3 regions of the Nesterenkonia sp. NBAIMH1 genome follow, and region 3 is predicted to be linked to each of the others. Evidence: predicted binding sites of a transcription regulator. Region 3 holds the regulator's gene; each other region holds the start of a gene.
The links. Region 3 encodes HspR, which represses chaperone genes until heat shock. Its sites were predicted from a motif close to AAGTTGAGTCNNNNNGACTCAACTT; they were not measured.
Positions count from the first base shown of each region.

Region 1: the regulator HspR is predicted to act here: its motif matches at 2,813-2,837, upstream of FS388_RS08990 (Hsp20/alpha crystallin family protein).
Region 2: the regulator HspR is predicted to act here: its motif matches at 6,425-6,449, upstream of clpB (ATP-dependent chaperone ClpB).

Region 1 covers NZ_CP042335.1:1,879,761-1,890,213, reverse strand. Annotated here, with positions in the region: gene FS388_RS09005 (YeeE/YedE family protein) at 1-1,195, opposite strand, end outside; gene FS388_RS09000 (TM2 domain-containing protein) at 1,426-1,875, shown strand; gene FS388_RS08995 (siderophore-interacting protein) at 1,920-2,750, opposite strand; gene FS388_RS08990 (Hsp20/alpha crystallin family protein) at 2,872-3,306, shown strand; gene purU (formyltetrahydrofolate deformylase) at 3,361-4,224, opposite strand; tRNA gene FS388_RS08980 (tRNA-Asn) at 4,340-4,411, opposite strand; gene FS388_RS08975 (TIGR00730 family Rossman fold protein) at 4,497-5,072, shown strand; gene FS388_RS08970 (SDR family oxidoreductase) at 5,090-5,800, opposite strand; gene FS388_RS08965 (TRAP transporter permease) at 5,827-7,989, opposite strand; gene FS388_RS08960 (TAXI family TRAP transporter solute-binding subunit) at 8,025-9,107, opposite strand; gene dapD (2,3,4,5-tetrahydropyridine-2,6-dicarboxylate N-succinyltransferase) at 9,286-10,233, shown strand; gene FS388_RS08950 (hypothetical protein) at 10,233-10,453, shown strand, end outside.
Region 2 covers NZ_CP042335.1:1,225,946-1,236,398, forward strand. Annotated here, with positions in the region: gene FS388_RS05760 (Fic family protein) at 57-1,250, opposite strand; gene FS388_RS05765 (hypothetical protein) at 1,395-1,769, shown strand; gene FS388_RS05770 (Sir2 family NAD-dependent protein deacetylase) at 1,752-2,762, opposite strand; gene FS388_RS05775 (DUF3073 domain-containing protein) at 2,740-2,937, opposite strand; gene FS388_RS05780 (septum formation family protein) at 3,086-3,775, shown strand; gene clpB (ATP-dependent chaperone ClpB) at 3,772-6,381, opposite strand; gene FS388_RS05790 (GntR family transcriptional regulator) at 7,044-7,406, shown strand; gene FS388_RS05795 (hypothetical protein) at 7,439-8,428, shown strand; gene FS388_RS05800 (TetR/AcrR family transcriptional regulator) at 8,581-9,165, opposite strand; gene FS388_RS05805 (hypothetical protein) at 9,258-9,575, shown strand; gene FS388_RS05810 (nuclear transport factor 2 family protein) at 9,625-10,077, shown strand; gene FS388_RS05815 (LysR family transcriptional regulator) at 10,197-10,453, opposite strand, start outside.
Region 3 covers NZ_CP042335.1:891,578-902,030, reverse strand. Annotated here, with positions in the region: gene FS388_RS04200 (LysR family transcriptional regulator) at 1-534, opposite strand, end outside; gene FS388_RS04195 (3-keto-5-aminohexanoate cleavage protein) at 649-1,542, shown strand; gene FS388_RS04190 (3-hydroxyacyl-CoA dehydrogenase NAD-binding domain-containing protein) at 1,542-2,510, shown strand; gene FS388_RS04185 (thioesterase family protein) at 2,497-2,940, shown strand; gene dnaK (molecular chaperone DnaK) at 3,120-4,988, shown strand; gene FS388_RS04175 (nucleotide exchange factor GrpE) at 5,000-5,797, shown strand; gene FS388_RS04170 (DnaJ C-terminal domain-containing protein) at 5,904-6,854, shown strand; gene FS388_RS04165 (heat shock protein transcriptional repressor HspR) at 6,869-7,297, shown strand; gene FS388_RS04160 (penicillin-binding transpeptidase domain-containing protein) at 7,361-9,286, shown strand; gene trmB (tRNA (guanosine(46)-N7)-methyltransferase TrmB) at 9,286-10,053, shown strand; gene FS388_RS04150 (BCCT family transporter) at 10,192-10,453, shown strand, end outside.

The DNA.
Region 1 (10,453 bases), 990 kb from region 3:
CGGAGACGGACCCCGAAGCGATGCCGCCCAAGTAGGCGCCGATATTGCAGCCCTCGGCCATGCGCGCGCCGATTCCCATGAGAATCCCGCCGAAGAAGGCAACCCCTACGTGCCCCCAGCTGATGCTCTTGTTCAGAACCCAGGATCCGCCGGCAGCTGCGGCAATCGCAGCCCCGATCATGATGCCGAAGTTCGTCAGTGAGTTCTGGTGGGACAGCACCGGATTCGCAAGCATCTCGGACCATCCGTCCTGCTGCCAGAAGTCCCACGTCTCCGGCTGCATGCCGAACAGCTGAAGGAACTTGGCTCCCCAGAGCGCCAGGGCATTGGTGATGCCCCAGATGCCGCCGGACACCCACATCACCGCACCCCCGAGACCGGCCAGCGTCAGAGCCCCGACCCACATGGGCCACGAGCCGCGCAGGGCGCGGGCCCAGCCGCGCGTCGTCGGAGGAACCCCCGCCGGGGGCGGATTGCGGCGCGCCTGAACCGCCTTCGAGACAGCGACGATCACCAGCAGAGCTGCGATGGTCACGACCCATCCGCCCACATGGCCTACATGGTCGGACAGCAGCACGGGGTCCATGCCCGGAAGATCCCGCATCAGGGGGAAGAACCATGGTGCCGTGAAGATCACCGAGCCGGCGATGAACCCCAGCAGCGTCGGCACCACGGTGGACTGGCCGGAGCCGACCGCGAAAAGCGTGCCGGAGGCGCATCCGCCGCCGAGCTGCATCCCTATGCCGAAGATGAACGCGCCGATGAGCAGTCCCACTCCGATCGTTCCGCTGTAGGGAGTCGGCTCGTTGCCGAACGCCGACCAGCCGGTCACGAACAGCAGCATGAAGATCGTCGCCGTCGTGCCCAGGAGCAGCGCATGGTTGCGGACGCCCTGGCCGTTGCCCACGGCCACCAGCTGCCTCCACGCAGAGGTGAAGCCGAAGCGGGAGTGGAAGAGCGCAATTCCGAGACCGAGCCCCAGCACCAGAAGCACGGCGAAGTACACGCCCCGCTCAGCGCCTTCGCGCAGTGCGTTGGAGAAGAAGACCCAGGCCAGCAGGCCGGCAGCAAGCAGAAGGAACACTGAGATTCTGCGGGCCTGGGGCGACTGTGCGGGGTCGGGGACGGGAGGCGCCGCACATGTGGGGGCCGGTTGGAAGATCGAGGAGTCGATCCGGGTTCTGTTGGTCGGCATAGCGGGGAGGAAGCTCCTTCGTGGAACGAGCGGTGAGGGAGGGGGGTCGCGGCGCAGCGCTGCGGCAGGCCACAGAACAGTAGGGCACTGCGCTCTCCGCGTCGAGAGCCGCCGTCATACGCATTCACATGCCTACGCCTCACGGGAGAGCCGCATCCCCGAGTACCATGGATTTCAGGAGTCGGAAGGCCGACTCAGCCGATCAGCGATGCGACAGGAAGCGAGCGCCCGTGGGCCCGGACTACGACCTCGACGAGCTGTACGCGAACACCTACACCGAAGAGGATCGGCTCGCTCACCGGAACCGCCCGATCAGCGGCAAGCGATTCGTCATCGCGTGGGCAGCGGCCGTGGTGGGCGGCTTGGTCGGTGCCCAGCGCTGGTACCTGGGGCTGTTCGCCACGGCTGCCGTGAAGACTCTGCTCTTCGGCCTGGCACTGATGCTCTTCGCAGTGGACCAGATAGGGCCAGCGCTCGCCGCGATGTCGATCACCGGCGCCTGGACCATCATTGACCTGTTCCTTCTCCTGTCAGGCACCATGAGAGACAGAAGAGATCATGAGCTGGCCGGCTATGAGAGGTGGGCCGGGCCGTGCGCAGCCGTCACCGTCCTGCTCTTCGCGGGAATGCTGGTGGTGGCACTGGTCATGGGCACAAGTTCAGGCGTCGCCGGGAGTTAGCCCAGCGCTTCCCACCCCCTCCGCGCGAAGACTCCGCTCAGCGGCTAGTCGTCGTCGATCTGGCCAGCGGGCGTCTTCTTCTCGGCTTGGAAGTCCTGCTCCTTGCGCCCATAGGCCCAGTAGGCAGAGATCGAGAGCTCCTTGCGGTTGAGGCCCCGCTCCTTCACCAGATGGCGACGGATCTCCTTCATCTGGGCCCGTTCGCCGTGCACGAAGGCCTGCACGTCTCCCGGCGGCAGCTCGGTGCGACGGATCTCATCGGCCAGGACCGTCGTCTCCGGCGTGAAGTCAGCACCACGGTACAGCCACCTGACCTCGACTCCGGCCGGCGCGTCGATCTGCTGACGCTCCTCCTCGCTTCGCACTTCGACCAGTACGAGGCCTGAGGCATCCAGCGACATCGACTCGACGGATCGTGCGATCGCCGGCAGTGCGGCCTCATCGCCGGCGAGCAGATGCCAGTCCGCGTCCGGCCTCGGAGAATATCCGGATCCGGGGCCGAAGAAGCTGATCGGGTCGCCCGGCTGAGCACGCTCAGCCCATGGGCCCGCGAGGCCTTCGTCGCCGTGGGTGACGAAGTCCACCCAGATCTGCTCCGCCTCGCGGTCGATGTGGCGGATGGTGTACGTGCGCGTCGTCGGCATCTGATGCTTGGGCAGCCGGTCCCGCAGGGCCTCCATGTCGAACGGGGGCTCCAGGCCGAGCGAGGGGTCGGCGAAGAGGAGCTTGATGTATTGGTCGGTGTCCTCTTTGAACTCGATGGCGCGGAAATCCTGCCCGCCGAGGACAAGGCGGACCATATGAGGGCTGAGCTGCTCGCGGCTGACCACGTGGAGCAGAGTCTGGCGGCGAATCTTGCGCGGCTTGTCCGACATAAGGTCACCCTAACCGCGATCGCTCGAACCAGCACGGTGCGAACCTGTCTGCGACCCCAAAGAAGTTGAGCGGAACCTGCTTATGTTTGGAATAGTCGGGGACCCGATTCAGTTTTCTACAGTGACCGTCGAAGATGACGGCCCACTGAGCCAGGAGGTCCAGCGCACCTCCGGGTTCGTCCCGGCCCTCGATGCCCGCCGCGAGGAGGACGACCTCGTCCTCGCCGCAGACCTGCCGGGCATGGACGCTGAGTCCGACGTGACCGTCGAGCTCTCCGGCCGGAACCTCACGATCTCCGGGGAACGTCGCTCCGCCCATGAGGCGGACGGTCTGCGCGAGATTCGCTACGGCACCTTCTCACGCACGGTGAGCCTTCCGTCCGACGTCGACCAGGACTCCATCAGCGCCGGCTATGAGAACGGAGTGCTGACGGTCCGGGTGCCGGGCGTATACGCCGAGGACAGGCCCCGCAGGATCCGGATCAGCACCGGCGGCTCAGGCGCCGACGGCGTCGAGCCGAACCAGGAGAAGGACCACACGCGGATCGACGCCTGACAGGTCCCTCCCCCGACTGACGGGCCGCTCCTCACGGGGCGGCCCGTCAGCTCATCAGAACACGACGGTGGTCCTCCCGTGGCGCAGGACCCTGTCCTGGCAGTGCCACTTCACCGCACGGGAGAGCACTGCACGCTCGACATCGGCGCCGTACCGGGTCAGCTGGGCTACGTCGTCCGCGTGGGAGACGCGAATGACGTCCTGCTCGATGATGGGACCCTCGTCGAGGTCTTCGGTGACGTAGTGGGCCGTGGCGCCGATGAGCTTCACGCCGCGGTCCTTCGCCTTCTGATACGGGCCCGCGCCGATGAAGGCCGGCAGGAAGCTGTGGTGGATGTTGATGACGGGCGCGCCCACCGCATCCAAGAACTCCGGGGACAGAATCTGCATATAGCGGGCCAGAACCACGAGGTCCACGTTTCCTCCGAGCAGCTCCAGGTGCTTCGACTCTGCCTCGGCCTTGGACGCCGGAGTGGCGGGGACGTGGAAGAACGGGATCCCGAAGGTGCGCACGTCCTCGGCGAGATCCGGGTGATTGGAGACGACCATGGCGATGTCCATGGGCAGCTCACCCCGCCGATGCCGCCACAGCAGGTCAAGAAGGCAGTGGTCGGTCTTGGAGGCGAAGATCGCCACTCGCTTGCGGCGCGCAGTGTCGTGAAGCGACCACTTCATGCCGAACCGGTTCGCAAGCCGCTCCTGGATCGCCTGCTCCAGCTGCGGGCGCACCGCAGCGAGGCCGGGGAGACGGAAGACTGTCCGCTGGAAGAAACGTCCCCCCTCGGGGTCAGTTGAGTACTGGTCCAAGGTGATGATGTTCCCGCCCAGATCGGCGATGGTCTGCGAGACCGCGGCGACGATGCCGGGCTGGTCCGGGCAGGAGATGATGAGGCGTGCGATGTCGGCGGAGTCTGTCACAGCGCTCCATCCTAGTATTCGGGCCCGGGCCGGCGCCCCTGCAGTGAGCCGACGATTCCCCACCAGACGACAAGAGGCCCCCGCCGATCACGACGGAGGCCTCCTAGAGAACTCGCTCCCCCAGCTGGATTCGAACCAGCAACCGCTCGATTAACAGTCGAGTGCTCTGCCGTTGAGCTATGGAGGAATGGGACTTAGAAATCTTAGCAGGAACGACGCATCGGCGCGAAATCGATCGATCCATCGCGAAGTCCCCTCATAGGATGAGCGGCGTGGCTGAACTGAACCGTCTCACCGTATTCACCGGCAGCGCCTCCGGAGCCGATCTGGCCTACCAGCGCGAGACCCGTCGGCTGGGCGCGGCGCTGGCCGAGGCCGACGTCGAGGTCGTCTACGGCGGGGGCAAGGTGGGACTGATGGGCCAGATCGCCGACTCGACCCTGGAGGCCGGCGGACGTGTCACCGGTGTGATCCCGGAGGTGCTGGTGAGCCGAGAGGTCGCACACCGAGGGCTCACCGAGCTGGAGATCGTCGAGGACATGCACGCCCGCAAGGCCCGCATGGCGGAGCTCGGAGACGCGTTCGTCACCCTTCCCGGCGGGATGGGAACCCTGGAGGAGCTCTTCGAAGCCTGGACCTGGCAGTACCTGGGGCTGCACACCAAACCTGTGGCCCTCTACGGCACCAAGAGGTTCTGGGACCCGCTGGTGGAGATGATCGACCACCAGGTCGCCGAGGGCTTCATCGCCGAATGGCGGCGCGACGCCCTCGTCGTCGCCGACACCCCAGACGAGCTCATCTCCACGCTGCGGGCGTGGACCCTCAGCGACTATGAGCCGCGCTCATGAGTGAGCAGGCCTGAGCCTCAGCGCTTCTGGGCGACGGGCCGGATGACCAGCTCCTCAACCGTCGACGCCGGATCGAGCTCCACCGCGGTGCGGACTGTCTCAGCGATCGACTGCGGCGAGACATAGATGCTGCCGTCGTAGTCGGTGCTGCCCGACTGCTGCTGCAGAGCCACCTGCATGTCCGTGTCCACCCGGCCGGGGTGGATGGAGGTGACCCTCACCTGGCCGCGCTCCTCCTCCCGCAGCGAATCGGTGAAGGCCCGCAGGGCGAACTTGCTGCCAGAGTACATCGCACTGTTGACCCGAGCCACAAAGCCTGAGCCCGAATTGATCGACACCACCTGACCGCGTGAGGCCCTCAGCAGCGGCAGAGCTGCGCGCGTGAGCTCCGCCACGGCAAACAGGTTCACGCTGAACATGCGCTGCCACTCCTCTGCCGATGCTTCGGCCACCGGCTGCAGCCAGGCCACACCGGCGCTGTGGACCAGGACATCCAGGCGAGTCAGATTCAGCTGCGCGAACGCATCCGCGATCGAACCGACGTCGCTCAGATCCGCCGTCCAGCCGGAGGCATCGAACCCTGCCCGAGTCAGCTCCTCCGCGGCGCTCCGCACCCGCTCTGCATCGGAGCCTCCGACGATGATGCGGTGATCACGGCCCAGATCCGCCGCGATAGCACCGCCGATTCCGCGTGTTCCGCCGGTGATGAGAGCAACCTTGTCAGCCATAGGCCCACCCTAGACGACCGGTCGGGTCATGCGGGAGCGGCAGCGGCACGTGCGGGAGACTCCTCATCAGACTCACCGGGTCCGCCGCCCCGACGACGACGCACCGCCTGCGAGGCGACTGCCAGCCCGAAGAGGACCATGCCGGCAACGGAGATCAGCATGTCCGGATACACGAGCAGGGCACCGCCGACCATCAGCAGCACACGCTCGATCACCACAGCACGCATCAGGAGGTACCCGCCCAGGCCTGACGCGAGACCGACGAGCCCGAGGATCGTCATGGCCAGGTACCTCAGCGTCTCATCCCACGTTCCCTGGAGAAGCAGCGCCGGCTGAAGAATGAAGGCATACGGGATGATGAACCCCGCAAATGCGATCTTCAGCGCCGTCACGCCGGCGGCCATCGGATTCGCGTGAGCGATGCCCGCGCCGGCGTAGGCGGCCAGACAGACGGGCGGCGTGATGTCAGCCAGAATTCCGAAGAAGAAGACGAACATGTGCGCAGCGATCATCGGCACATCGAAGTTCGAGTACAGGATGGGTGCGGCCACCGTGGCGGTCACCACGTAGTTCGCTGTGGTCGGAAGGCCCATGCCCAGCACGATGCAGGCGATCATCACGAAGAACAGCACGAGCAGGAAGTTCCCGCCGGCGATCTGGATCAGCCCCGATCCAAGCTGGCTGCCCAACCCTGTCGACGTCACGGTTCCGGCCACAATGCCGGCCGTAGCACATGCTGCGATGACCGGCAGGGCCGTCCGGGCGCCGGCGATGAACATCTCGATCACTGCGTGAAGCAGAGCCAGGAGCAGCTTGCCCGTCTCCACGACGGGGCTCCGGCCCTCCTGAGATGCCTGCGCGATCACCGGGATGAAGTTCTGGAATGTGGCCCGGATCAGGCCGATCGCCAGCGCTGTGCCGATGCCGAAGAGCGCGGCACGCATGGCGCTCATTCCTGAGAGCAGGGTTGCGATGATCACCACCAGCGGCAGCAGCATATCCATGCGCAGCAGCAGGGAGCGCCAGGCCGGCAGCTCGGAGGGATCCATGCCCTTGAGCCCGTTGCGCTTGGCCTCGAAGTGGATGGAGAGCAGGGCGCCGAGGAAGTACAGGCCTGCGGGGATGATGGCTATGACGATGAGCTCGTTGTACTCCACCTCGGCCACGTTCTGAGCCATGATGAAGGCTGCGGCTCCCATGATCGGCGGCATCAGCTGACCGCCGGTGGACGCGGTGGCTTCCGTCGCGGCCGCCACATGCGGCTTGAAGCCGGCCTTCTTCATGATGGGGATGGTGAAGGAGCCCGAGGCGACCGTGTTCGCCACGGAGGAACCGGAGATCATGCCCTGCAGCCCCGAGGCGCCCACCGCAGCCTTGGCGGGTCCTCCCGAATATTTGCCGGCCGCTCGGAAGGCCAGGTCGTTGAAGAACTGCCCGATGTTGGTGCGCATCAGCACCACAGCGAAGAACAGGAACAGGAAGATGAAGTTGGCTGAGACTTGGATCGGGGTGCCGAAGATTCCCTGGCCGGAGCTGAGGAAGAGATTGGTGCCCACCTCCGTCCAGTCCTGCCCTCGGTGGGAGAACATCGGAAGGTTCTCCCCGTAGACGGCGTAGGCCAGTGCCAGGCCCGCGATGATCACGATCGGCAGACCGACGCAGCGGCGTGTGGCTTCGAGGACCAGGGCAACGCCGAAGAGCGCCACCATGATGTCCTGGTCTTCGAAGCCGACCAGCTGAACTCGGTTGGAGACCAGGTGGTCATAGTTGAAGAAGATGTAGGTGCTGCAGTAGACCGAGGCGCCCGCCAGGATGATGTCGTACCAGGGCACCCCGCGGTGGCGCCCCACAACCAGGCTCAGCGCTGGGCTGCTGCTCTCCGGGGTGTGCAGAAGCCGCTTAGAGGCTGGGTAGAGCAGGAAGATCAGAGCAAGGGCCCCTGCCACATGCAGGGACCCATGCATCCATGTGTTGTACGGGCGGTAGAACGCCGAGAAGAGGTGGTACGCGGTGAAGACCACCGCGATTCCCCCGACGAGCCACCCCCACCAGCCGAGCTCCGTACGGAACCGGCTGGAAATGTCATGCTCGCGCAGGATGTCTTCGGCGCTCTCCTCAGCAGCAGCCCCGGGCTTGACGTCCTCAGGGAACGCTCCAGCCCGGGGCTGCTCTGCCGCAGTTCTATTCACAGCGGTGCCGCTCAGTCAGAGATGGGGAGGTCGACTCACGCATCCTCGTCAGCTTCAGCCTCGTCGTCGGCATCCTCAGGGGATTCGTCGCCGTCCTCCGCCTCGATGCCCTGCTCCTCGAAGTAGCGCTCAGCGCCGGGGTGCAGCGGAATGTCGCCGATGCCGAGAAGAGCCTCGTCAATGTCGATGCTCTCACCCTGTGCCACGGACACGTCGTCGACGTTGTCGAACAGCGCAGCCGTGATGTCGTAGGCGAGATCCTCACTGACCTGCGTGGTGGAGGCCACCAGCGCCGCGAAGACGGAGAGGGTTGTGACGTCTTCCTCAAGGAAGTCGTACGCGTCGGAGTCGATGGTGTAGGCCTCGTACAGGCCGCCTTCGGCGATCTCCTCGGCGTCATCCTGCGGCAGGGAGAGCAGGCTGGTGTCGGTGGACTGCGCCAGCTCGGTCAGTGATCCGACGGGCACGCCGACCACGAACATGGATGCGTCGATCTGACCGTCGGCCAGCATCTCGGTGGAGTCGCCGAACTCGGTCTCCTCAGGGGTGTAGTCGATGTCGTAGTGCTCAAGGATCGCGTCGGAGATGTCACGCGTTCCGGATCCGACATCGCCCACAGCGATCGTGGCGCCGTCGAGGTCCTCGATGGAGTCGATTCCGGCGTCGTCGCGGACCACAATGTGCATGGCCTCGGGGTAGAGGTTGGCGATCCAGCCGACATTGTCGACGGTCACGAACTCTTCGTCCTCGTCATCCTCGCTGATGTCCAGCTCTCCGTTGACGGCGTTGGCCGCAGTGTCGTTCTGCGACAGCCCGAGCTGAGACGCCTCCTGCAGGATGCGGCCCAGGTTCTCCACCGAACCGCCGGACTCCACGTAGTTCACCGTGGCGTCGGTTTCGTTCTCGAAGATGGTGGAAAGGTCGCCGCCGAGGGGGTAGTAGGCACCGCCGGTGCCGCCGGTGGTGAACTCGAGGTCGTCGATGAAGTCACCCTCGTCGCCCGTCTCAACCTCGCCGTCTCCGTTGTCTCCGTTGTCTTCGGCGTCATCGCCGTTGCCGCAGGCTGCCAGGGCAGTCATGGCGGCGATGGCGGTCATTCCGGCGGTGAGTCGAGTCATTCGACGGACGCTCATACGGGTTCCTCCTGCAAGTGATGGTGCGCTCCCAGCTGAACATCAGCCGAGACTAGGGTTCACACAGGCTATGCGACCAGACCCGTCCGCGACCAGCTGGGAAGTGATCCGAAACACAACCGTTACACAGGAGCTGCTCCACCCCCTGGATAGGATGGGCGGCATGACTTCACGCATTGCTTCCGGACATGGCCTGGCCACCGTCACCGACGAGGGGACCGTTCTCGACACGTGGTTCCCCGAGCCCTCGCTGACGACGCTGGCTGAGAACACCGATGAGGCGCTGCTCGCATCCCTGCAGGACGCGGAGAGCACCGACCCCGCACGAGGCGTGCGAACCCAGGCTGTTTCCGTGGAGGCCGACCTCGACTCCCCCGCCGCCTCCACCGAAGACGTGTGGCTGCGGCTGCACCTGCTCTCCACCCGGCGCGCCCGCCCCAACACCATCAACCTCGACGGAATCTTCGGATACCTGACGAACGTGGTGTGGACGAACTTCGGTCCCTGCGCGGTGGAAGGGTTTGAGAGCACCCGGCTGAAGCTGCGGGCGCGCGGACACGTCACCGTGCACTCGATCGACAAGTTCCCCCGGCTGGTGGACTACGTGACTCCCACCGGCGTTCGCATCGCCGACGCCGATCGAGTCCGACTCGGCGCGCACTTGGCCGAAGGCACCACGGTCATGCATGAGGGCTTCGTGAACTTCAACGCCGGGACCCTCGGCGCCTCCATGGTGGAGGGACGGATCAGCGCAGGCGTCATCATCGGGGACGGCACCGATGTGGGCGGCGGTGCCAGCATCATGGGCACCCTCTCCGGCGGAGGGAAGGAAAAAATCACTCTCGGTGAGCGGGTCCTCCTGGGAGCGAACTCTGGTGTGGGCATCAGCCTGGGCGACGACTGCGTCGTCGAGGCCGGGCTCTACGTCACCGCAGGCACCAAAGTCTCTGTCCTGGACCAGGGCCGCAGCGTCACCGACGTGGTCAAGGCCTCACAGCTCTCCGGTGTGCCGGGGCTGCTCTTCGTGCGCAACTCCACCAGCGGCACAGTGGAGGCTTCGCCGCGGCAGGGCCAGAAGGTGGAGCTCAACGAAGCGCTGCACAAGAACTGATGGCACCGCGCTCCCGGCCGCCTCGTGACGCGGCGGCGACCCGCTCCATGGCCCGGCGACGACGGCGCCGCCGGGCGCTGGCCGCGCTGGCGCTGACAGGCGCCCTTATCGCGGGAACGGCCTACGGCGCCTGGCGCTACATCGATGAGAACGAGTACCTCCTGGACGAGCACTGTGAAGCAGTGGTCGCGGGGGAGACTCAGCGCCTGAGTCCCGCCCA
Region 2 (10,453 bases), 330 kb from region 3:
ACAGTCGCAAACTGTACCGTACGTACGGTTAAGTGTGGGGGGGCTTGTGCCCCGTCTCACAGCTGCCTGCGCCCTGCTCTCTTCGCGAACTGGTCCATCGCATCGATCACCGCCGTGGCCTGCCAGACCTGGTTGCGACGCATGGTGCTCGGCTGTTCGAGCACACCTGCCTCCTCCAGGGATTGGATCGCGTTGCGCGCAGTGCGGTCAGAGACATTCAGGCGCTCGGCCGCCCAGCTCGCGTCGACGACGGGCTGCTCGAAGATATGCTCTGCAAGCCTCCACGCGGCAGAGCCCCGTCGAGCTCTGATGGCGCCCTCCCAGGTGCTGAGGATCTCCCCCAGCTCTGCCCCCAGGACGCGCCCGTTCTGCACAGCGGAGAGGGCACTGTTGGCCATTTCTTGGACGATGGGGTCCAGCTCTCCCTCCCGGTAGGCGGTGAGCGCCTCGAAGTATCTTCGGGTGCTGCGCAGCAGCCCTGCCGAGACCGGCACAGTGGATTCTGCGGTGACGCCCAGTCGCCTCAGCGTGGTGTGCACCAGCACCCGCCCCGTTCTGCCGTTGCCGTCCTCGAAGGGGTGGAGGGTCTCGAACTGGGCGTGTGAGACGGCAGAGAGGACGAGAGGCTCGATGTCGCGCCGATTCGAGAACCTGAACCAGTCCTCAGCAGCCGCGGCTAGCCTCGAATGGTGCGGCGCTGTGAAGTCCGCCCCGTGGGGACTGAAGGAGGACGCCCCGATCCACACTTGGCGGGTGCGCCACCTGCCGGCGATCTCGGGCCAGGCGTCCTTCATCAGAGCATGGTGTATGCCGAGGACCGTCTCCTCAGTCAGCTCGCGCCCCAAGGTGAGGGCTTGGGTCATGGAGGCAGTATTCGCCGCGACTTCTGCTGCGTTCTCCTTGGCGGGGAGCCCCAGCATCGCGACTGCCAGATTTCGGGCCCCAGCAGTGATGTTCTCGATCTGTGAGCTTGAGGCCGCCTCTGTGCGCAGCAGGACCGCCGGCATGGCCACAGGGAGACGTGCCGCGTACTGGTCGAAGCGGATTGCGGCCGCGGTGGCCTCGTGAGCGAGCTCGAGGGTCTCGGGGGAAAGGTGACGTTCAGGGTTCAGCTCAGCGATTTCGGGAGCGAGGGCCGCCTGATAGGGGCGGCTGCGCCGATGCTGCTCGAAGACGTCGAGGTGGGCAGCGACCTGCGCGGGCAGATCCCAGTCATACTGCTCATAGCTCACGGAGGGCCATGCGCTCATCCTTCAGCACCTCTCTTCCTTATTGAAGGTTAGTGCAACATCCTTCAATAAGGAATCGCCTTATTGAAGGTTATGGGCAGATCCTTCAATAAGGCACGTGGAGGCGGCTGGCCGATAGTGTGGGAGTGGAGGAGTGATGCACTGATGACGGACCCGACCCCGGAGGCCCGCCTGCTGAGCAAGCAGGAGTATCAGGGGAGGACGGGCCAGCCCTGGCCGAAGTCCCAGAACTGGCTGCGCGGTGACCCCGGCCGCGCCTGGTGGCTGCCGCTGGTCGCGGCCTTCGGCATGAGCATGTCGCTGCCGAACGCGTTCACGAATGCGGTGCTCGGCAGCTCCTCCGACGGGGCCAGCTACTGGGTGGCCCTCCTCGCACTGGCTGCGTCCGCCGTCATCCTGCCGCTGGGAATCGTCCAGGCCACTTCCGTACGCGCCTTCGACGCGCAGTACAGGGAGTACTGCCGCACCGGCCTGCTCCCGGCCACCACAGGCCGGCAGCGGTCAGAGGGTGCGGCTTAGCTCCTCCAGGGCGGGGGCGATGCGGGTGCGCCAGCGGAAGTCGGCTTTGGCGTCGGCGCGGGAGGGGCCTCCGTTGACGACGGCGATGGGCTTGTTCGCTCGGTGCATCTTCAGCGCGATGGAGAATCCGCTCATCACCGCCATGGAGCTGCCCACGACGAGGAGTGCTGAGGCCTGCGCCACGAGCTCGTCGACGGCGGCTTTGCGCTCTTCGGGCACGCTCTCGCCGAAGTAGACCACGTCGGGCTTCAGGGTGTCGGCGCCGCACGTCTGGCAGCCCACCAGGGTGAACTCTTCGACCCAGGACTGGTCGAGGGTGACGTCGCCGTCTGGGTTGACGTTCTCGGCGGCGACCATGGCCGCTTCGGCGTAGCCGGGGTTGGCGTCCTCAAGCCTGAGGTCCAGGGCGCGGCGGTCTTCGATGCCGCCGCAGGTCAGGCAGGTGACCTGGTCGAGGTTGCCGTGCAGTGCCACGACCCGGCTCATGGCCTGCTGAGCGTCGCGGGGCTGGTCATCGGAGGTGCGCATGCTCAGGGCTGCTGCGGCTTGGTCGTGCAGGCCGTCGACGTTCTGGGTGACCAGCCCGGAGAGCACGCCGGACTGCTGCCAGGCGGCCAGGCAATGATGCGCGGGGTTCGGCTCAGCGGCGCCCATGTGCCGCCAGCCGACGAAGGATCGGGCCCAATAGCGGTGCCGGGATGCGGAGTCGTACCGGAATTCCTGGTAGGTCATCGGCCGGTGACGGTGCAGCGACCCGGCGGGTCCCCGGTAGTCGGGGATGCCGGAGTCGGTGGAGACCCCCGCCCCGGTGACGCAGAGGACTGAGCCCTCGCCGAGAAGCGCGGCAATGCCGGCTCTCGCCGTTTCCGGGGGCTGCGGCTCCGCTGAGTCTTCGACGATGCGGGCTATCGACCTCAGGGCTGCGGCATGCGCGCGCTCAGCCTGCTGAGTGAAAACCGGGGAGCCAGCGTCAGCGCTGGTCCCCTGCGTCATCGGCGTCGAACTCATCGGCGTAGGGGTCGTCATCAGACTCGATCCCGGTGTCCTCGGTCTCTCCGCGGGACTGTGCGAGCTCCCGCTCCAGAGCCGACAGATCAGTGTCCGGGGTGAAGTACTTGATCTCCCGTGCCTGCTTGGTTGCTTTAGCCTTCTGACGGCCACGCCCCATGAGCGGGACCCCCTTAACATCTACTCATGCCGCGGCGGAACGTCGGAAGGTTCACCACGGGCTTGACTGTTCAGATGATGTGCTTCGTGCCCCCTAAGTTAGCATGAGGCGTCCCGTTGCGTCGCACCGATCGGAAGGCTCCGCCTGGATGACTGAGGACTCCCCAAGCCCCTCCGAGAGCACTCCTGCGGCATCGCGCCGGGAGCGTCGCGCGCAGACCGAGCACGGGGTTCAGCTCAACGCGATTCCCTTCCTGATCGCCGGCGGCCTGGTGGTCCTGCTGACCATGGGGCTGCTGTGGTGGTTCGTCATTCGGGAGCCCGCTGAGGAGGAGTCTGAGGGCTGGGACTGGGTGGAGGAGCCGGCGGACGGCGTCCACGCCCGTGACGTTCCTGCCGAGGACTGGGAGACCGGCTGGTGCCTGGTCGGCTATGAGGACGAGGACGAGCCCGCTGACGTGGTGGACTGCGAGCGCCCCTATGACGTGCAGGTGGTGCTGCGGCAGAACATCTCCGACGGCGCCTATCCGGGTGACGTGGAGGTGGCCGACACTGCGCACGAGTGGTGCCACGATGACCTTCGCCTCGATGAGGAGGCGGCCGCCGAGGCTGAGCATGACTTGGCGGTGCGCCTGTGGCACCCCACCGAGTCCACGTGGGACGACGGTGACCGCCTGGTCTCCTGCTTCCTCACCCGCAGTGATGACGGCCCTCTGACGGGCGACTTTGTGCTGGATGAGGAGGAGCAGGAGGACGAGGACGGGGATGCTGAGGCCGACGTGTCCGTCTCAGCTGACCCGCGGGACGATGAGGCGGACGACGCCGACGACGAGGACTAGCTGGCGACCCTTCGCACGGTGAGCCCGTGCGATGACCCTTCCTGCAGCGCCAGCTCGTTGCGGTCGACCTCGACGGTGTCGCCGTCGACGATCGCGCCGCTGAGCAGGGCCTTGGCGAGCTGGTCGCCGATCTCCCGCTGGATGAGCCGGCGCAGCGGCCGTGCCCCGTAGGCGGGGTCGTAGCCGGTGAAGCCGAGCCATTCCTTGGCGGCGGAGGTGACCTGCAGGGTGAGGCGCCGTGAGGCCAGCCGCTCCTGCAGGGACCTGATCTGAATGTCGACGATGGAGGTCAGCTGCTCCATGCCGAGCGGGTCGAACAGGACGGTGTCGTCGAGCCGGTTGAGGAACTCGGGCTTGAAGGCGCTGTTCACCACGCTCATCACCTGTTCGCGCTTGGTGGCCTCGTCGGTGGTCTGGTCGACGAGGTACTGGCTGCCCAGGTTGGAGGTGAGGATGAGCACCGTGTTGCGGAAGTCGACGGTGCGGCCCTGCCCGTCGGTGAGGCGGCCGTCGTCGAGGACCTGCAGGAGGATGTCGAACACCTCGGGGTGGGCTTTCTCGACCTCGTCGAGCAGCACCACCGAGTAGGGGCGGCGGCGGACGGCTTCGGTGAGCTGGCCGCCTTCGTCGTAGCCGACGTAGCCGGGGGGCGCTCCGACCAGCCGTGCGGTGGAGTGCTTCTCGGCGTATTCGGACATGTCGATGCGGACCATGGAGCGCTCGTCCTCGAAGAGGAATTCGGCGAGCGCTTTGGCCAGCTCGGTCTTGCCGACGCCGGTGGGGCCGAGGAACAGGAAGGAGCCGGTGGGCCGGTCGGGGTCGGCCACGCCGGTGCGGGCGCGGCGGACTGCGTCGGCGACGGCGGTGACGGCGCGCTTCTGCCCGATGAGCCGGGAGCCGATCTGCTCCTCCATGGCGAGCAGCTTCTCGGTCTCTCCGGCCAACAGGCGTCCGGCGGGGATGCCGGTCCATGCGGCGATGACTTCGGCAATGGCGTCGGAGTCGACGCGCTCGGGCACCATGCGGTCCTGCTTGTCGGCGGACTGCTCGGCGGCCTCGGCGGCTTCGAGCTGCTTTTCGAGCTCGGGGATTTCGCCGTAGCGGATGCGGCCGAGTTCGGCGAGGTTGCCTTCGCGCTCTGCCCGCTCCTCGGCGGACTTGAGCTCGTCGCGCTTGGCGCGCAGCTCACCGGCGCTGACGTGGGTGGCCCGCTCGGCCTCCCACCGGGCTTGGAGCTCGGCGAGCTTCTCGGTCTTGTCGGCGAGCTCTGCCCGGAGGACCTCGAGGCGTTCTTTGGAGGCGTCGTCGGCTTCCTTCTCGAGCCACTCCTCTTCGGCTTTGAGCCGCTTGACGGCACGGTCGAGCTCGTCGATCTCGACGGGGTTGGAGTCGATCTCCATCTTCAGGCGGGAGGCGGCTTCGTCGACGAGGTCGATGGCTTTGTCGGGCAGCTGCCGGGCGGTGATGTACCGGTCGGAGAGGGTGGCCGCGGAGATCAGCGCGGCGTCGGCGATCTCGACGCCGTGGTGGGCTTCGTACTTCTCCTTGATGCCGCGCAGGATGGCCACCGTGTCTTCGACGCTGGGCTCACCGACGTACACCTGCTGGAACCGGCGTTCCAGGGCGGCGTCGGTTTCGATGTTCTCGCGGTACTCGTCGAGGGTGGTGGCGCCGATGAGCCGCAGCTCGCCGCGGGCAAGCATGGGCTTGAGCATGTTGCCGGCGTCCATGGAACCGTCGGAGGTTCCGCCTGCGCCGACGACGGTGTGGATCTCGTCGATGAAGCTGATGATCTGACCGTCGGCGGCTTTGATCTCATCGAGCACTGCTTTGAGGCGCTCCTCGAATTCGCCGCGGTATTTGGAGCCGGCGACCATGGCGCCGAGGTCGAGGCTGATCAGGGTCTTGCCTTTGAGCGCGTTGGGCACGTCGCCCTGTTCGATGCGCTGGGCGAGGCCTTCGACGACGGCGGTCTTGCCGACGCCGGGGTCCCCGATGAGCACGGGGTTGTTCTTGGTGCGCCGGGAGAGCACCTGGACGACGCGGCGGATTTCGGAGTCTCGTCCGATGACGGGGTCGAGTTTGCGCTCTTTGGCGAGGGCTGTGAGGTCGGTGCCGTATTTGGAGAGGGCTTCGGAGGTGGCTTCTGGGTTCACACTGTCTCCTGGCTGGCCGGCACGGATGTTCTCTGCGGCCTTGAGTATGTCTTGGGGGCTAGCTCCGCCGCGGCGGATGGCCTCTGCGGTGTCCTGTGCTTCGGTGGCCAGGGCGTGCAGGAGGTGCTCAGCGGAGGTGTAGGTGTGGCCTGCGTTGCCGGCGTTGCGCTGGGCGGCGTTGAGCACTGCTGCGAAGCCGGGGCTCCCCTGGGTGGAGGCGGCGTTGCCGAGCTGGGGGAGCTTGCTGATGAGGTCGGAGGCGTTCCTGCTGACTGCTTCCGGGTCCCCGCCTGCGGCTCGGAGCACCTGGACGGCGAGGGACTCGGGGGTGTCCATGAGTGCTTTGAGCAGGTGGGCGGGCTCAACCCGGGGGTTCTTCACCTGTTCGGCGTAGGAGATGGCGGCCGATACGGCCTCGCGGGACTTTTCGGTGAGCTTGTCAACGTCCATGGCCTTGCGGCCCCCTTTCAGTCATGTCGACAACGACGAGTGAAACTTGAGTCATTCACACTCAACTTAGGGTGCGTCACGTTTATTCCGTCACCGTTCCGCCGAAGCGCCACGATGAGGTGTGGATTCTCGTGCAAGTTGGCAAATTCTCACTTTCGTGGCCACCGTTCGTCGTCGCGGGGACGACTTGGGAACAGCACCCCAGCGCCGCCCAAATTGTTGACGGTCTTCTGTGCCGAACTCCACCCGGCCACGCGAAGCAACGAAGTTATCTCTCTTCTAACAGCTACGAGCCACCGCTGGCTGGTAGACGAGAGCTTTCTCAAAGGTCGCCTACGGGTTGCACGTAAGCCGATCCCTCAGCGGGCACTCCCCCACCCCAAAACCACTCCATATTGCGAGTCGCAGCAATAAGTGGCGGTTTATTCGTAGCCATGAATGTCAGCCCTACTGCGTGTCGGACGATGACCCTTCGTGCAGTGGGGCGGGCAGGTCCGGCTCGCCGGGTCTCCCACACATGGGTTATGGGACACGTCTGCCGCGGTCTGCGGCCAACACCGTTTGGATCTAATGGTGGTCACGACGGTCCCCTATAGCCTGGTTCGCAGAACGCCAACCTCTGACTATTGTTATAATTGGTCTATAACAACTAAAGTTAATTCATGCTGTTTCGGGTGGATACCAGTTCAGGCCAGCCGCTCTTCGAGCAGTTGGCGTCCCAGGTCCGGCTGGCAGTGCTATCCGGTGATCTACCCAATGGTGAGCGCCTTCCCTCGGCCCGGGAGGTGGCAGAGTCGCTTCAGGTCAATCAGCACACCGTGCTCCACGCTTACCAATCGTTGCGCGACGAAGGCCTCATTGACCTGCGGCGAGGCCGAGGAGCGGTGGTCACTGCCAGTACGTCGGACCAATATCAAGGATTGGCACAATCCCTGGAAGCAGTGCGGGAAGAAGCCCGACGCCTGGGAGTGCCACTTTCAGCAGTCGCCAAAATGATCGAGCAACCTACAGGGGAAACTGCATGAGGGCATCAGAGACGACCACTCAGACCCCTGCTATGCCCTATCTGGGCCGGCGACTTGTGTGGGGCGTTCTTCTGCCGGTGCTTGTGACCGGCGCAGCATTCGTGCTGGCATTCCGTTGGTTGCCCCGTCTTCCTGGAGATGTGGCACTGCACTGGGGAGATGAGGTAAACCGCAGCGGGCCGATCGATGAGTTGCTGTGGACCAACGGGGGCATGGCCATCCTGAGTTTGGTGACGCTCGCTGTCTTCGCGCTGACTACCGGGAGAACATCGTTGGTGCGCCGCTTGGTGCTGGGTCTCGCGATGGGCCAGTCGGTGTTCTTCGCAGGGCTCCTGCTGGCTCCCTTGGCAGCTCAGCTCGACACTGAATCCGGCACGGTACCGCAAGGCTTCGACGCATACGTGATGAGCGCCGTAGTTCTCGGGCTCTTGGCGGGTGCCGCGGCTGCCTTGACTGCGGGGAGTGATGCAAGGCTTCCGGCGACGGGGCCAGTAGCAGGAGACAAAGCCGAGCTTGGTACCCACGAACGCGCAGTGTGGATCAAGCGGGTGACTCCGACCCCGAAATTCGTCGTCGTCGGCGCCCTCGTAGGAACCGCCGTCTTGGGGATTCTAGCTTGGACTTCCTGGCTCAGTGGCTCCTGGTTCGGATTCATACTAGGAGTGGTAATCCTGGCCCTGGTGTCCACCATGTTGGTCTGGCGAGTGAAAGTTGATTCTCAAGGTCTGACTGCTCAAGCGATCCTGGGGTGGCCTCGACTCCATGTTCCGGCAGACGAGGTCGAGGGAGCCGAGTCGAGTGGTGGCCAGTCCTCTCCGGGAGTTTGGTGGCTGGGGAATTCGCACCTCACTCCCACACAGCCCAGTGGGACGGTGGGGGTGATCATTCGCGGCGGGGAAGCTGTCGACATCTCTCGAAGTGGCGAGCGGCGCGTGGTCATCACCGTCAATGATGCCTCCACTGGCGCCTCGCTCCTGAGGGCTTTGGCTCAACGAAACCGCGCCTGTCACGAGACTGGGTAGTCGACGGTCCCCGTCCCAGTTCCTTGGTTGTGGGGCGGACCTCACGAGCAGGCTTCCGGTGTGGATCGCAGCGATAAGTGGCGGTCTATTCGCAGCGTTTGATGTCACCCCGCTGCGCGCAAGCCGATCGTTCACCGCACACCGGTGAACGATTAGTTCATGGCGTTCTCGAAGACGCTAACCAGCTCATCGGCGAGGGTTGACGCATCGGCACCGCCGCCTGCGTTCTGCAGTGCGCCATCGCGGACAAGAGCGACGAGTCCGTGAGCGAATGCCCAGCTCACCAGAGCCCGCGCGGGCGGGACAACCTCGGACTGCCTCTCGGCGACCTCGATCGCACTGGTCGCTGACGCCAGGATCCCGATGCTCTCCGCCTGCGCCCGCTTCAGCGCGGGATCCTCCGGATGGAGCTCGTTCGGGCGGAACATCAACTCGAACAGAGCCGGATGCTCCAAACCGAAGCGCACGTACGCCCGCCCCAAATCTCCCAGGCGCGGCTTTTCATCGGCGACGGCCGACCGGAGGGAGTCGGTTAGCTCAGCGAACCCTTCCGACGCGATCACCGTCAACAGGCTCGCCCGGTCACCGAAGAAATACTTCGGTGCCGCATGAGACACCTCCGCCCGTCGAGCGATACCACGCAGACTCACCCCAGCAAGCCCCCGCTCTGCGAGTTCCGCGCGCGCCGCGTCGATGAGCCGAGCACGGGCGTCGGCGGAGGCGAGTTGGGAGGTCATAGGAAGAGTCTCTCGATTTGCGCTTGACACTGTCAACTTCAGGCCGCATCGTTGTATTACTTGACAGCGTCAACCAAACGAAGGGCTCCGTTATGACGACCATCACCGCTACCCGTTCCATCGCCTCCCGCGGCAGCATCCGCTCCATTGCCTCCGCGGCGTCACGCGAGTCGATCGCCTCCGTCGCCAGCGCCGGCCCTGCCGCATCGGCGGCGTCCTTCTACTCCGCCTTCAGCGCCGCGTCATTTTTCAGCGCCGTGTCACTCGGGTCCATGTTCTCCTTCGGCTCCCTCTTCTCGATCAGCTCCATTGGATCGGTGCTCTCGATCGGATCCGTCGGGCAGGTCGGCGCCGTCTTCGGCGTCCCGGCACTCCCCGCCCTTCATGCCGCCGCCGGCCTCGCCGCGTAGCCCCACCTTCAGCCATCGACGTCCACACATACACAGAGGACATCCCGCCATGTACCACGCGCTCGTGAAGCGGCTCGCCGCGAAGAACTTCGAGCTCATCAACACCAAGGGCCACACCGAGCTCCTCGCCTCCTGTACCTCCGACATCAGCCACCGGTTCGGCGGCGACCACGCACTCGGCGGCCAACGCCACAGCAGAGAAGCCCTCGGGAAGTGGCTCGACCGGCTCGGGAGGCTCGTCCCCACCCTCCACCTCACCATCACCGACATGTGGATCAAGGGCACACCCTGGAACACCACCGTCATCATCCGCTGGACCGGTACCGCGACCTTCCCCGACGGGGCCCCTTACCACCAGCACGGCGTCCACGTCGTCACCCTCCGCTGGGGAAAGGCCACCGCCATCGACGCCAACGAAGACTCCCAGGCCGTCGTCCAGATGATGACCGCCCTCGCCGCCACCGGCATCACCGAAGCCCACGCCGAACCCATCCTGAACTGACCCCAACACTGGGTGACAATGTTCAATCGGGGATCCCTCAGCGGGCACTTGGTCGATTCCCACAAGACTTCGAACCTCCACCACGCTGAGCCGCTGTCCTGAAGCCACAGAATGCACTGTCACGAAGCATCTCGGCCGAAATCACACGAGAGACCCGGGGCTTGCACAGGCAACAAGTGACCCCCTGGCCCGACCTGAACATTTGACCCACCCAGCGCGGCGCTCGATGGCACTCCAGCCGCATCGATGATGGCTTCAGACACTTTCTGGACTGCAAGGGACTGGGAGCGGCGCGGATCAACGACAAGTCTCAAAGGATAATCCGGACGCGGCAGTCCCGGTACCCTTGCGATGCCTTCAGGACGAGCCATGCACG
Region 3 (10,453 bases):
GCGATGCCCGGCGGGGAGCACGGCTGCATAGGAGTCCTGCATCAGCTCCGTCGTGCGGTAGCCGGCACGGTCCGCCACGTCCGGGTGCCGGACGAATATCTCCGCGTCCGGCTCCCAAGCGGCCGCCTCCTCCAGATCCCAGAGGCGCATCGTAATGCGCAGCTCCGGAAACTCCGAGGAGATCGCGGCCACCAGCGCCGGGATCCATGCGACTCCCACCGAGACGAAGTGCGAGATGAGCAGGGATCCGGTGCGTCCCTGCTGCAGGTCCGCTGCCAGTCCCTGCAGCTTCCCGGCTTCTCGCAGCAGCCGCTCTGCCCGGACCGAGAGCTGCCGCCCGGCCGCCGTCACGGCGATGCCTCTCCCGCGCCGCTCCAGCAGGGTCAGCCCGGTCTCTCGCTGCAGCGCCTGCATCTGCTGGCTCGCGGCCGCTCGGCTGATGCGCAGATTGTCTGCGGCCGCACTGATCGACTCTTCGGCGACGACGGCGAGAAAAGTGCGCAGGCGGCCTACGTCGGGGTCGAAGCTGGGCATCCCACTACTGTAAAGCAATGCTTGACAGTACGTGCGAAAAGTTTGCTTGTGCATGTTTCAGCCTGTCGGAACGATGGGCCGGGACCCCATTCCCATCCTGAAGGAGGAGCCGCCATGCCCAAGCCCACCATCCTCACGTGTGCGCTCACCGGCGCCGGCGACACTGCCGGCAGATCCGAGCACGTTCCCGTGACGCCTCAGCAGATCGCCGAATCAGGCATCGAAGCTGCCCGAGCAGGTGCCTCGGTGATCCACATTCACGTCCGCGACCCCGAGACGACGCAGGGCTCTCGCGAGACAGCGTTCTACGAAGAGGTGGTGGCTCGCGTCCGTGCATCCGACGTGGATCCGGTCATCAACCTCACGGCAGGCATGGGCGGAGACCTCGCCATCGACCCCTCCAGCCCTGCGGAGAGCCTGGGCCGTGTCGAGGGGACCGACCTCGTCTCCGGGTTGGAGCGGCTCAAGCATGTGGAGGTCATCCGACCGGAGATCTGCACCCTGGACTGCGGAACCCTCAACTTCGGCGACGGCAGCCAGATCTACGTGGGCACCCCCGAGATGATCCGGCAGGGCGCCGCCCGGATCAGGGAGCTCGGCGTGAAGCCGGAGCTGGAGCTCTTCGACACCGGCAATCTGTGGTTCGCCAACACCCTCTTTCAGGAGGGCCTCCTGGCCGACCCGCCCATGTACCAGCTGTGCATGGGCATCCCCTACGGCGCCCCCGCCGATCCGGGACTGCTCGGCGCCATGGTGAACATGGTGCCAGAAGGTGTGGAGTGGACCAGCTTCGCCATAGGCCGCAATCAGCTTCCGTGGGTGGCCCAGTCGGTGCTTCTCGGCGGACACGTGCGCGTGGGGCTCGAGGACAACCTCTACCTGCGCAAGGGCGTCAAGGCCACCAACGCACAGCTCACCGCAGAGGCCGGCAGAATCGTCGACTCACTCGGCCGGAAGGTCGCGTCGCCGAATGAGGCGCGCGAGATGCTCGGGCTGGAGGTGCACTGATGACTCGCACCCCAGAAGGCTCTCCCGCCCCTGATGAGGTCACCGCCGTGTGCTGCGCCGGCGCCGGAACCATCGGTGCCGGCTGGGCTGCATACTTTCTCGCGCGGGGCTTCCGGGTCAAAGCCTGGGACCCGTCCCCGGAGGCCGAGGCCAAGCTTCGCCGGCTGATCGACGCCGCCTGGCCCGCGCTGACCGAGCTGGGGCTGCACGAGGACGCTTCTCGGGAGGGTCTCAGCTTCCACACGGACCTCAGGGAGGCCCTCGAAGGCGTCCAGTTCGTTCAGGAGTCGGCGCCGGAGGTGCTGCAGCTCAAGCAGCAGCTGCTGGCAAGGCTCGACGCTGCGGCGGATCCGGGCATCGTCATCGGCTCCTCCACCTCCGGATACTCGATGACGGAGATGGCGCTGAACGCTGAGCGTCCGGAGCGGTTCGTCGTGGGCCATCCTTTCAACCCGCCCTACCTGATTCCCCTGGTGGAGGTGGTCGGAGGTGAGCGCACCTCCGCTGAGGCGGTCCAGTGGGCGGCTGACTTCTACGAGCGCATCGGCAAATCAGTGATCACCATGGACCGTGAGGTGCCCGGCTTCATCGCCAACCGGCTCCAGGAGGCCCTGTGGCGGGAAGCCCTGCACATGGTGGACAACGGTGAGGCCACGGTGGAGCAGATCGACCGATCCATCACCGAGGGTCCCGGGCTTCGCTGGCCATTCCAGGGGCCCATGCTCACCTTCCATCTGGCCGGCGGCGAGGGCGGCATGGCGCACATGCTGGACCATTTCGGACCGTCCCTGAAGTCTCCGTGGACGCGACTGGACGCTCCTGAGCTCACGGAGCGGCTGCGGGACGATGTGGTGGATGGCTGCACGGTCGAAGATGCTCGTCCTGTCACCGAGCTGATGCAGGAGCGGGACCGCGGGATCATCGCCCTGCGTCGCATGATTGAGGGGATGCGCCGTGGACCTTCCTGAGTACCGCACGGCGGTCCGTGAGGAGTGGATCGACTACAACGGGCATCTCTCAGAGGCCTACTACGTGCTGGTCTTCGGCTTTGCCACCGACCAGGCGATGGAGGCCCTCGGGATGGACGCCGCCTACCGGCAGCGCGAGGGTGCTTCCCTGTACACCGTCGAGACCCACGTGCGGTACCTCCAGGAGGTGCCGCAGGGTGCCGGGCTCGCTGTCCGCACAGCGATCGTCGGCACAGGGGACCGCAAGCTCCACCTCGCCCATGAGATGCACGACGACTCCGGCCGCCTCGTGGCGACCGAGGAGATGCTCGGCGTGCACGTGGGCGGGGAGCCTGCCGGCGCTCAGCCTTTCCCCAGCGAGGTGCGGGAGCGTATGGCGATGTGCGGGAGCGGCCGGCCGGATTGGGTCGGCAGAGCAGTGCGCATGTGAGGTGGTCCTGGCCGGACCTGTGCGTGGGAAATAAACCCGCGAGGCACGGCGTTCCGTTCGTGTCAGAGCAAAGTTGAGTCGGGTCGGCTCAAGTCGAGTTGACACTCCCATTCCCGGGATGAAAACTTGAGCTCGTACCGCTCAATACATGGTTGAGTCTCTTCGAAAGGAGCCCGCACATGGCACGTGCAGTAGGAATCGATCTGGGTACCACCAACTCCGTGGTCTCCGTGCTGGAGGGCGGCGAGCCCGCCGTCATCGCAAACGCCGAGGGTGCGCGCACCACCCCCTCAGTCGTCGGCTTCTCCAAGTCCGGCGAGGTCCTCGTGGGCGAGGTCGCCCGCCGTCAGGCCGTCTCCAACCCGGACCGCACATACGCCTCCATCAAGCGCCACATGGGCACTGACTGGAGCACCGAGGTCGACGAGAAGAAGTACACCCCGCAGGAGATCAGCGCCCGCACGCTGATGAAGCTCAAGCACGACGCCGAGTCCTACCTCGGCGAGGACGTGACGGACGCCGTCATCACCGTCCCCGCATACTTCAACGACGCCGAGCGTCAGGCGACCAAGGAGGCAGGCGAGATCGCCGGCCTCAACGTCTCCCGCATCGTCAACGAGCCCACCGCAGCAGCTCTTGCGTACGGGCTGGACAAGGGCAACGAGGAAGAGCTCATTCTCGTCTTCGACCTCGGCGGCGGCACATTCGACGTGTCCCTGCTCGAGGTGGCCAAGGACGAGGACGACTTCTCCACCATCCAGGTGCGCTCCACCGCCGGCGACAACAGGCTCGGCGGCGACGACTGGGACCAGCGCATCATGGACTGGCTCGTTCAGCAGGTGAAGCAGAAGGAGGGCGTTGACCTCTCCAAGGACTCCATCGCCGTGCCTCGCCTGAAGGAGGAGGCTGAGCGTGCGAAGAAGGAGCTCTCCTCCGCCACCTCCGCCACGATCAACATCCCCTACGCCACCCAGAACGACGGCGTCCCGGTGCACGTGAACGAGACCCTCTCCCGCGCCAAGTTCGAGGACATGACCTCGGACCTGCTCGAGCGCACCAAGAAGCCGTTCAACGATGCGATCACCGAAGCCGGCGTGAAGATCAGCGAGATCGATCACGTCATCCTCGTCGGAGGCTCGACGCGTATGCCCGCAGTCGCAGATCTCGTCAAGCAGCTCTCCGGCAAGGACGCGAACAAGACCGTGAACCCGGACGAGGTGGTGGCCATGGGTGCCGCACTGCAGGCCGGCGTCCTCTCCGGTGAGCGCAAGGACGTGCTGCTCATCGACGTCACGCCCCTGTCGCTCGGCATCGAGACCAAGGGCGGTGTCATGACCAAGCTCATCGAGCGCAACACCGCCATCCCCACGAAGAAGTCCGAGGTGTTCTCGACCGCGGAGGACAACCAGCCCTCCGTGGCCATCCAGGTATTCCAGGGCGAGCGCGAGTTCACCCGTGACAACAAGCCACTGGGCACGTTCGAGCTCACGGGCATCGCCCCCGCACCGCGCGGCATGCCGCAGATCGAGGTCACCTTCGACATCGACGCCAACGGCATCGTCCACGTGTCCGCCAAGGACAAGGGCACCGGCACCGAGCAGTCGATGAAGATCACCGGCGGCACCTCCCTGGAGAAGGAGGACATCGAGCGCATGGTGGCCGACGCCGAGGCTCACGCCGAGGAGGACAAGAAGCGCCGCGAGGCTGCCGAGCAGCGCAACGCGGCAGAGTCCGCCGCCTACTCCGTCGACAAGCTGATCAAGGAGAACGACGAGAAGCTGCCGGAGGACGTCAAGAACGAGGTTCAGGCCGACGTGGACGCCGTGAAGAAGGCGCTCGAGGGCGAGGACAACGACGAAGAGATCAAGGCCGCGTTCGAGAAGCTCCAGGCTTCGCAGGGCAAGATCGGCGAAGCCCTCTACGCCCAGGGCGCCGAAGCAGGCGCTGAGAGCGCACCAGGGGCGGACGCTCCCGGCCAGGAGGACGAGGACATCGTCGACGCTGAAGTGGTCGACGAGGACGAGTCCTCCGAGTCCGAGAACAAGTAAGGAGAGCCTGCATGGCTAAGGACCAGTTCAACCCCGAAAAGGGCGAAGACGGCATTCCGGAGAACCCCGCACCCTCCGACGGTCAGCAGGCCGAGGGCCAGGGAGGCTTCGACGACGAGCAGGCCGCGGCCGCCGACCCGGCGGCAGACCCCCTGGCTGAAGCCGAACGGATTCTCCGGGACGCGCCGCAGGGCGCCGAAGAGATCCAGCAGGCTCACCAGGAGGCGGCAGGCCAGGAGGGCACTCAGCCCGACCCCCTCGCCGAGAACCCGGAGCTCGCTGAGGACCCGGAGCTGCGCGAAGTGGGCCTTGACGAGGTCGCCGGCGGAGTCGAGACCGAGCCCGCAGAGCGCATCGAGGCTGCGGAGGAGATGCTCGAAGAGTCCGGCTACAGCCGCGAGGCTGAGCTGGAGGAGGACCTCCGCCGCGTCACCGCCGAGTACCAGAACTACCGGCGGCGCGTGGACCGTGACCGGTCATCGGAGAAGGAGCGGGTCAAGGGCCAGTTCATCTCCGAGCTCATGCCGGTCCTGGACGACATCTCCGGAGCACGTCAGGCCGGAGAGCTCCAGGAGGGTCCGTTCGCACACATTGCGGAGCGCCTGGAGACCGTCCTGGCTCAGCAGGGCCTCGAGCGGGTCGGCGAAGTGGGCATTCCCTTCGACCCCAACGAGCATGAGGCGATCATGCAGCAGGCCAGCGATGAGATTGAGGCTGAGCACGTCGCAGTCGTCGTCCGCTCCGGCTACCGCATCGGCGATCGGCTGCTGCGCGCAGCTCAGGTGATCGTCAGCTCCGGCTCGGAATGAGCCGATCGCAGCTGAGCAGCCCGCCGGCCCCCCACAGCGGCTCATCCGCTGATCGGGCCGGCGGGAGCTCAGCTGAAGACCCCGTACAGCAGAGAGGAGGCGCCTGATGGCTTCGCAGGAGTGGCTCGAAAAGGATTTCTACAAAGTATTGGGCGTCTCCAAGGACGCCACGGCCGAAGAGATCAAGAAGGCATATCGTCGGCTCGCCCGCGAGAACCATCCGGACAAGAATCCGGACGACCCCAGCGCTGAGCAGCGGTTCAAGGACATCTCTGAAGCGCACACGGTTCTGTCTGATCCGGAGAAGCGGCGCGAGTACGACCAGATCCGCGCCATGGGCTCCGGCGCCCGCTTTTCGGGCGGTGCCGGACCGGGCTCAGCAGGCGGCTTCGAAGACATGTTCGGCGGGCTCTTCGGAGACAGATTCGGCCGCAGCGGCGGTGCCGGGACATTCTCCGGCGGCGGCTTCGAGGACCTCTTCGGCGGACGCTTCGGCAGTGCCGGAGCCGCCCCGAAGGGGTCGGACCGCACCGCGAAGACCACCATCTCGTTCAAAGGTGCCGTGCGCGGCACCACTGTCGGGCTCCGCGAGCCCAACGGCAGCGTGATCGATGTCCGGATTCCTCCGGGCGTCAAAGAGGGACAGAAGGTCCGGGTCAAAGGCAAAGGCTCTCAGGGCCCCGGCGGCAGCGGAGATCTTCTTGTCGAGGTCTCCATCACCGCGCATCCCTTCTATGAGCGCGACGGCGACAACATCCGCATCCACCTGCCCGTGAGCTTCGACGAAGCTGTCCTCGGCGCCACCGCAGAAGTCCCGACGGTCCACGGAGAGAAGGTCCGGATCCGCATCCCGGCCGGCACCTCCTCAGGGCGAACCCTGAGGCTCAAAGGCCAAGGGATCAGAACCAAGAAGCATCAGGGCGACATGCTGGTCGTCGTCGATGTGGCGGTGCCCAAGGACCTGCCCGACGAGGCGATGGAAGCGGTCAGGGCATATCAGGACGCCACATCCGGCATCGACCCCCGGTCCGGTCTGGAGGGGAGGGCGGCGCTGTGAGGCCTGAGCCTTCGATGCCCCCGCATGCGAGGTCCAACCGTCACGCGCCCTTCTTCGTCATATCCGTCGCGGCCGAACTGGCCGACATGCACCCTCAGACCCTGCGGCAGTACGATCGCATGGGCCTGGTCACGCCCAAGCGGCAAGGAGGCCGCCACCGCAGATACTCTGCCTACGACATCGACCAGCTCCGCCAGATTCAGCAGCTCTCCCAAGAAGGAGTCTCGCTGGAGGGGATCCGGCGGATCATCGCGCTCCAGAACCACGTCGAAGAGCTCGAGGACGAAGTCGCTGAGCTGCAGAACCAGCTCAGAGAGATCCAGCGCAGCGGAGGGTCCAGGGTCTTCGCCGTCGGGCCCCACGGCGACGTCGTCACCATGGCCCGAGGGCAGCGGCCCCGTCCCGCCAGCCGCGAGATAGTCCTCTTCCGCCGCTCGGCGTAGCCCGCCCTCCGACGCCCCGCAACGGTGCGCCGGCATGTCCGTCCGCTGGCCCATACTGGTCAGGTGAAACTTTCGTGGGGACGACTTCCACTGCTCGCCGCGGCCGCGGCCGCATCTGCGCTGCTGTCGGCCTGCTCGGAGGAGCCTGATCCGGCTGAGAGCCTCGGCCCTGCGGCCGAGCAGCTCGCCGACGCTCTTCAGCAGGGAGACCTCGAAGGCGTGCCGCTCGCCTCGGGCGATCTCCAGTCCCTGAACACCGCCGCCGATCGGCTGCATGACTCCCTCGACGAGCTGTCCGTGCAGGTCGAGGTCCAGGAGACGGAGCTCGATGTTCCGCCCGAGGAGTCCCCGCGGGCTCCGAGTGCGGTCGTCACCTACCTCCATGCCTGGGACCTCGAGGCCCTCGGCGTCGAGGACGAGGAGTGGGACTACGTCACCGAAGCCGCTCTGACATACCACGAGGAGTCTGAGACCTGGTATCTGGACGGAGAGTACGACCTCTTCCTTCCGGAGTATCAGGGGCACGAGGAGATCGGCGTCAGCACCGCCGCAGCCGACCGGGGACGGATCATGGACGGTGAGGGCCGCGCGATGGTCTACAACCGCGACGTGGTGATCCTGGGCGTGGACAAGACCCAGTTCGGAGCGGATGAGGACGACGAGCTGGAGGCGTCGGCCCGTCAGCTGGCCGACGCTGTCGGCATCGACGCCGCATCCTACGCCGAGCAGGTTGAGGCCTACGGCGATGAGGCCTTCGTCGAGGCCATCACCGTGCGCCGCGAGGGGGGCCATGTGACGGTCGACGATGTGGAGGACATCCCGGGGGTGCATTGGCAGGAGTCCCAGATGTCCTTGGCCGACAGTCCGGACTTCGCCCCGCTGCTGCTGGGCCGGGTCGGCCCCGTGACGGCCGAGCACCTGGAGGAGGATCCCACGCTGCAGGTCGGACAGACGGTGGGCACGTCGGGCCTCCAGGCCGTCCACGAGCAGACCCTGCGGGGCACCCCCGGAGTGAGGATCTACCGCGGGGAGGAGACTCTCTTCTCCACTGAGCCGGAGGCCGGAGGAGACGTGAGCACCAGCCTCCTCCCGCGTCTGCAGAATCTCGCACAGGACATTGCCGCAGACCAGGACACCACCGCAGGAATCGTGGCCGTCCGACCCTCCGACGGGGGGATCCTCGCGTCGGCCAGCCACAGCCCCGATGAGTCGGCTGTGGAGGCGGCCACCCAATCGGCCTATGCGCCGGGGTCCACCTTCAAGATGGTGTCCTCACTGGCCATGCTCAGAGACGGTCTCAGCGCGGACTCGACCATCAGCTGTCCCACCAGCGTGACCGTGCACGGCCAGGAGTTCCGCAACGTCGCAGGATACGACGAGACCGGAAGCATCACCTTCGCAGAGGCCGTCGCCCACTCCTGCAACACCGTGTTCGCGGCGTCCCACGACGAGGTCAGCTCAGCGGACCTGCGGCAGGCCGCAATGGACCTCGGCATCAACAACGATGTGGGCATCGGCCTGCCGGCCATCAAAGGCACCGTTCCTGAGGACGCAGAGCTCAACGAGCACGCCGCAAACCTCTTCGGGCAGGGAACAGTCCAGACCTCCGCCCTCGGCATGGCGGCCGTGGCCGCGTCCATCGCCGATGCTCGGACCGTCCACCCATGGCTGGTGGAAGGCTCAGGGGAGCCGGACGACGATGCGGGACCGGGCCTGACCGAGGAGGAGGGCGCCCAGATGCAGGCGCTGATGGCGGGCACCGTCTCGTACGGCACGCTGGACTTCCTCGACCCCATCCCCGGCGCGCGTGTCTACGCCAAGACAGGCACCGCCGAGTCCGGGGAGGACCTGCCGCACACCTGGGTCATCGGATTCCAAGGAGACCTGGCTGTAGCGATCTTCCTCGAGGAGGGAGAGTGGGGCTCAACGGACAACGGGCCCCTGCTGCGGGAGTTCCTCGTCGGCGCGCAGGATATCCTCGACGACTGATGCCACAGACTTCCGCACCCGATCCCGCGTCCGAGCCGTCGCCGCAGCACTACCGCCGCCCGCTCTCCTTCGTCCGCCGCTCGAACCAGCTCAAGCCCAGCTACCAGCGCGCCTGGGACGCAGCGCTGGGGCGAGAGCTGCTCGATGTTCCGGCCGGAAGCCGGGACACCTCCGTGGCCGAAGGGTTCACCATCGACTGGCAGGAGGAGTTCGGCCGCAGCCACAGTGTCGACTCAGGCGGGAGCCTGACCGTGGAGATCGGATCCGGCTCCGGCGAGGCCGTAGCGGCCGCAGCCGCGGCCAACCCCCACCGGGACTTCATCGCCGCAGAGGTCTACAGGCCCGGAGCCGCCCAGCTGGCCGCGCGGGTGCGCCGCGAAGGGCTCACCAACGTCCGCGTCGCCTGCCTCGACGCGGTGGAGCTGCTCGACAATCTGATCCCCACGGCCTACCTGGACGAACTGTGGATCTTCTTCCCCGACCCCTGGCACAAGAAGAAGCACAACAAACGGCGGCTCATCCAGCCGTCCTTCACCGCCAAAGCCGCCCGCGCGATGCGGCCCGAAGGCCGCATCCGCCTGGCCACCGACTGGCCGCACTATGCGGTCCAGATTCGGCGAGTCCTCACCGAATCGCCCGATTTCGCCAACGAGCACGCCGGGTGGGCGCCGCGCTTCGCCGGGCGTGTGCTGACCGATTTCGAAGCCAAGGCAGGCGCGGCAGGGAGAAAGTCATTTGATCTGACGTTCACACGTGTCTGTGTATAGTCAGGGGCTGAAGCCCCGGATGAAATTTCAGAATCACACGCACTTGAGGTCAGAAGCACAATGTCGGACGAAAAACTGCATAATACCGACCCCAGCAGGCGCGGTCGTCTAGGAGCCGAAGCACGCCGTGCAGGCGGGATGCTGAGAACGCTCGACTACAGGCGCCCGAACTACCCTCACGACACCCACCCGGCGCTGGTGCCAGGCATCGGCATCGACGAGCAGCGACGCTGGTACAGCGTGGACAAGCTGGTCCTCATCATCGCCGGAGCGCTCACCGTAGCGTTCGTCATCTGGGGGCTCACCGCCCCGGCCCAGGTCGCCTCCGTCGCCGACGCAGCATTCACCTGGGTCACCTACAACGTCTCCTGGCTGTTCAACATCACTGCGGCCATCATCC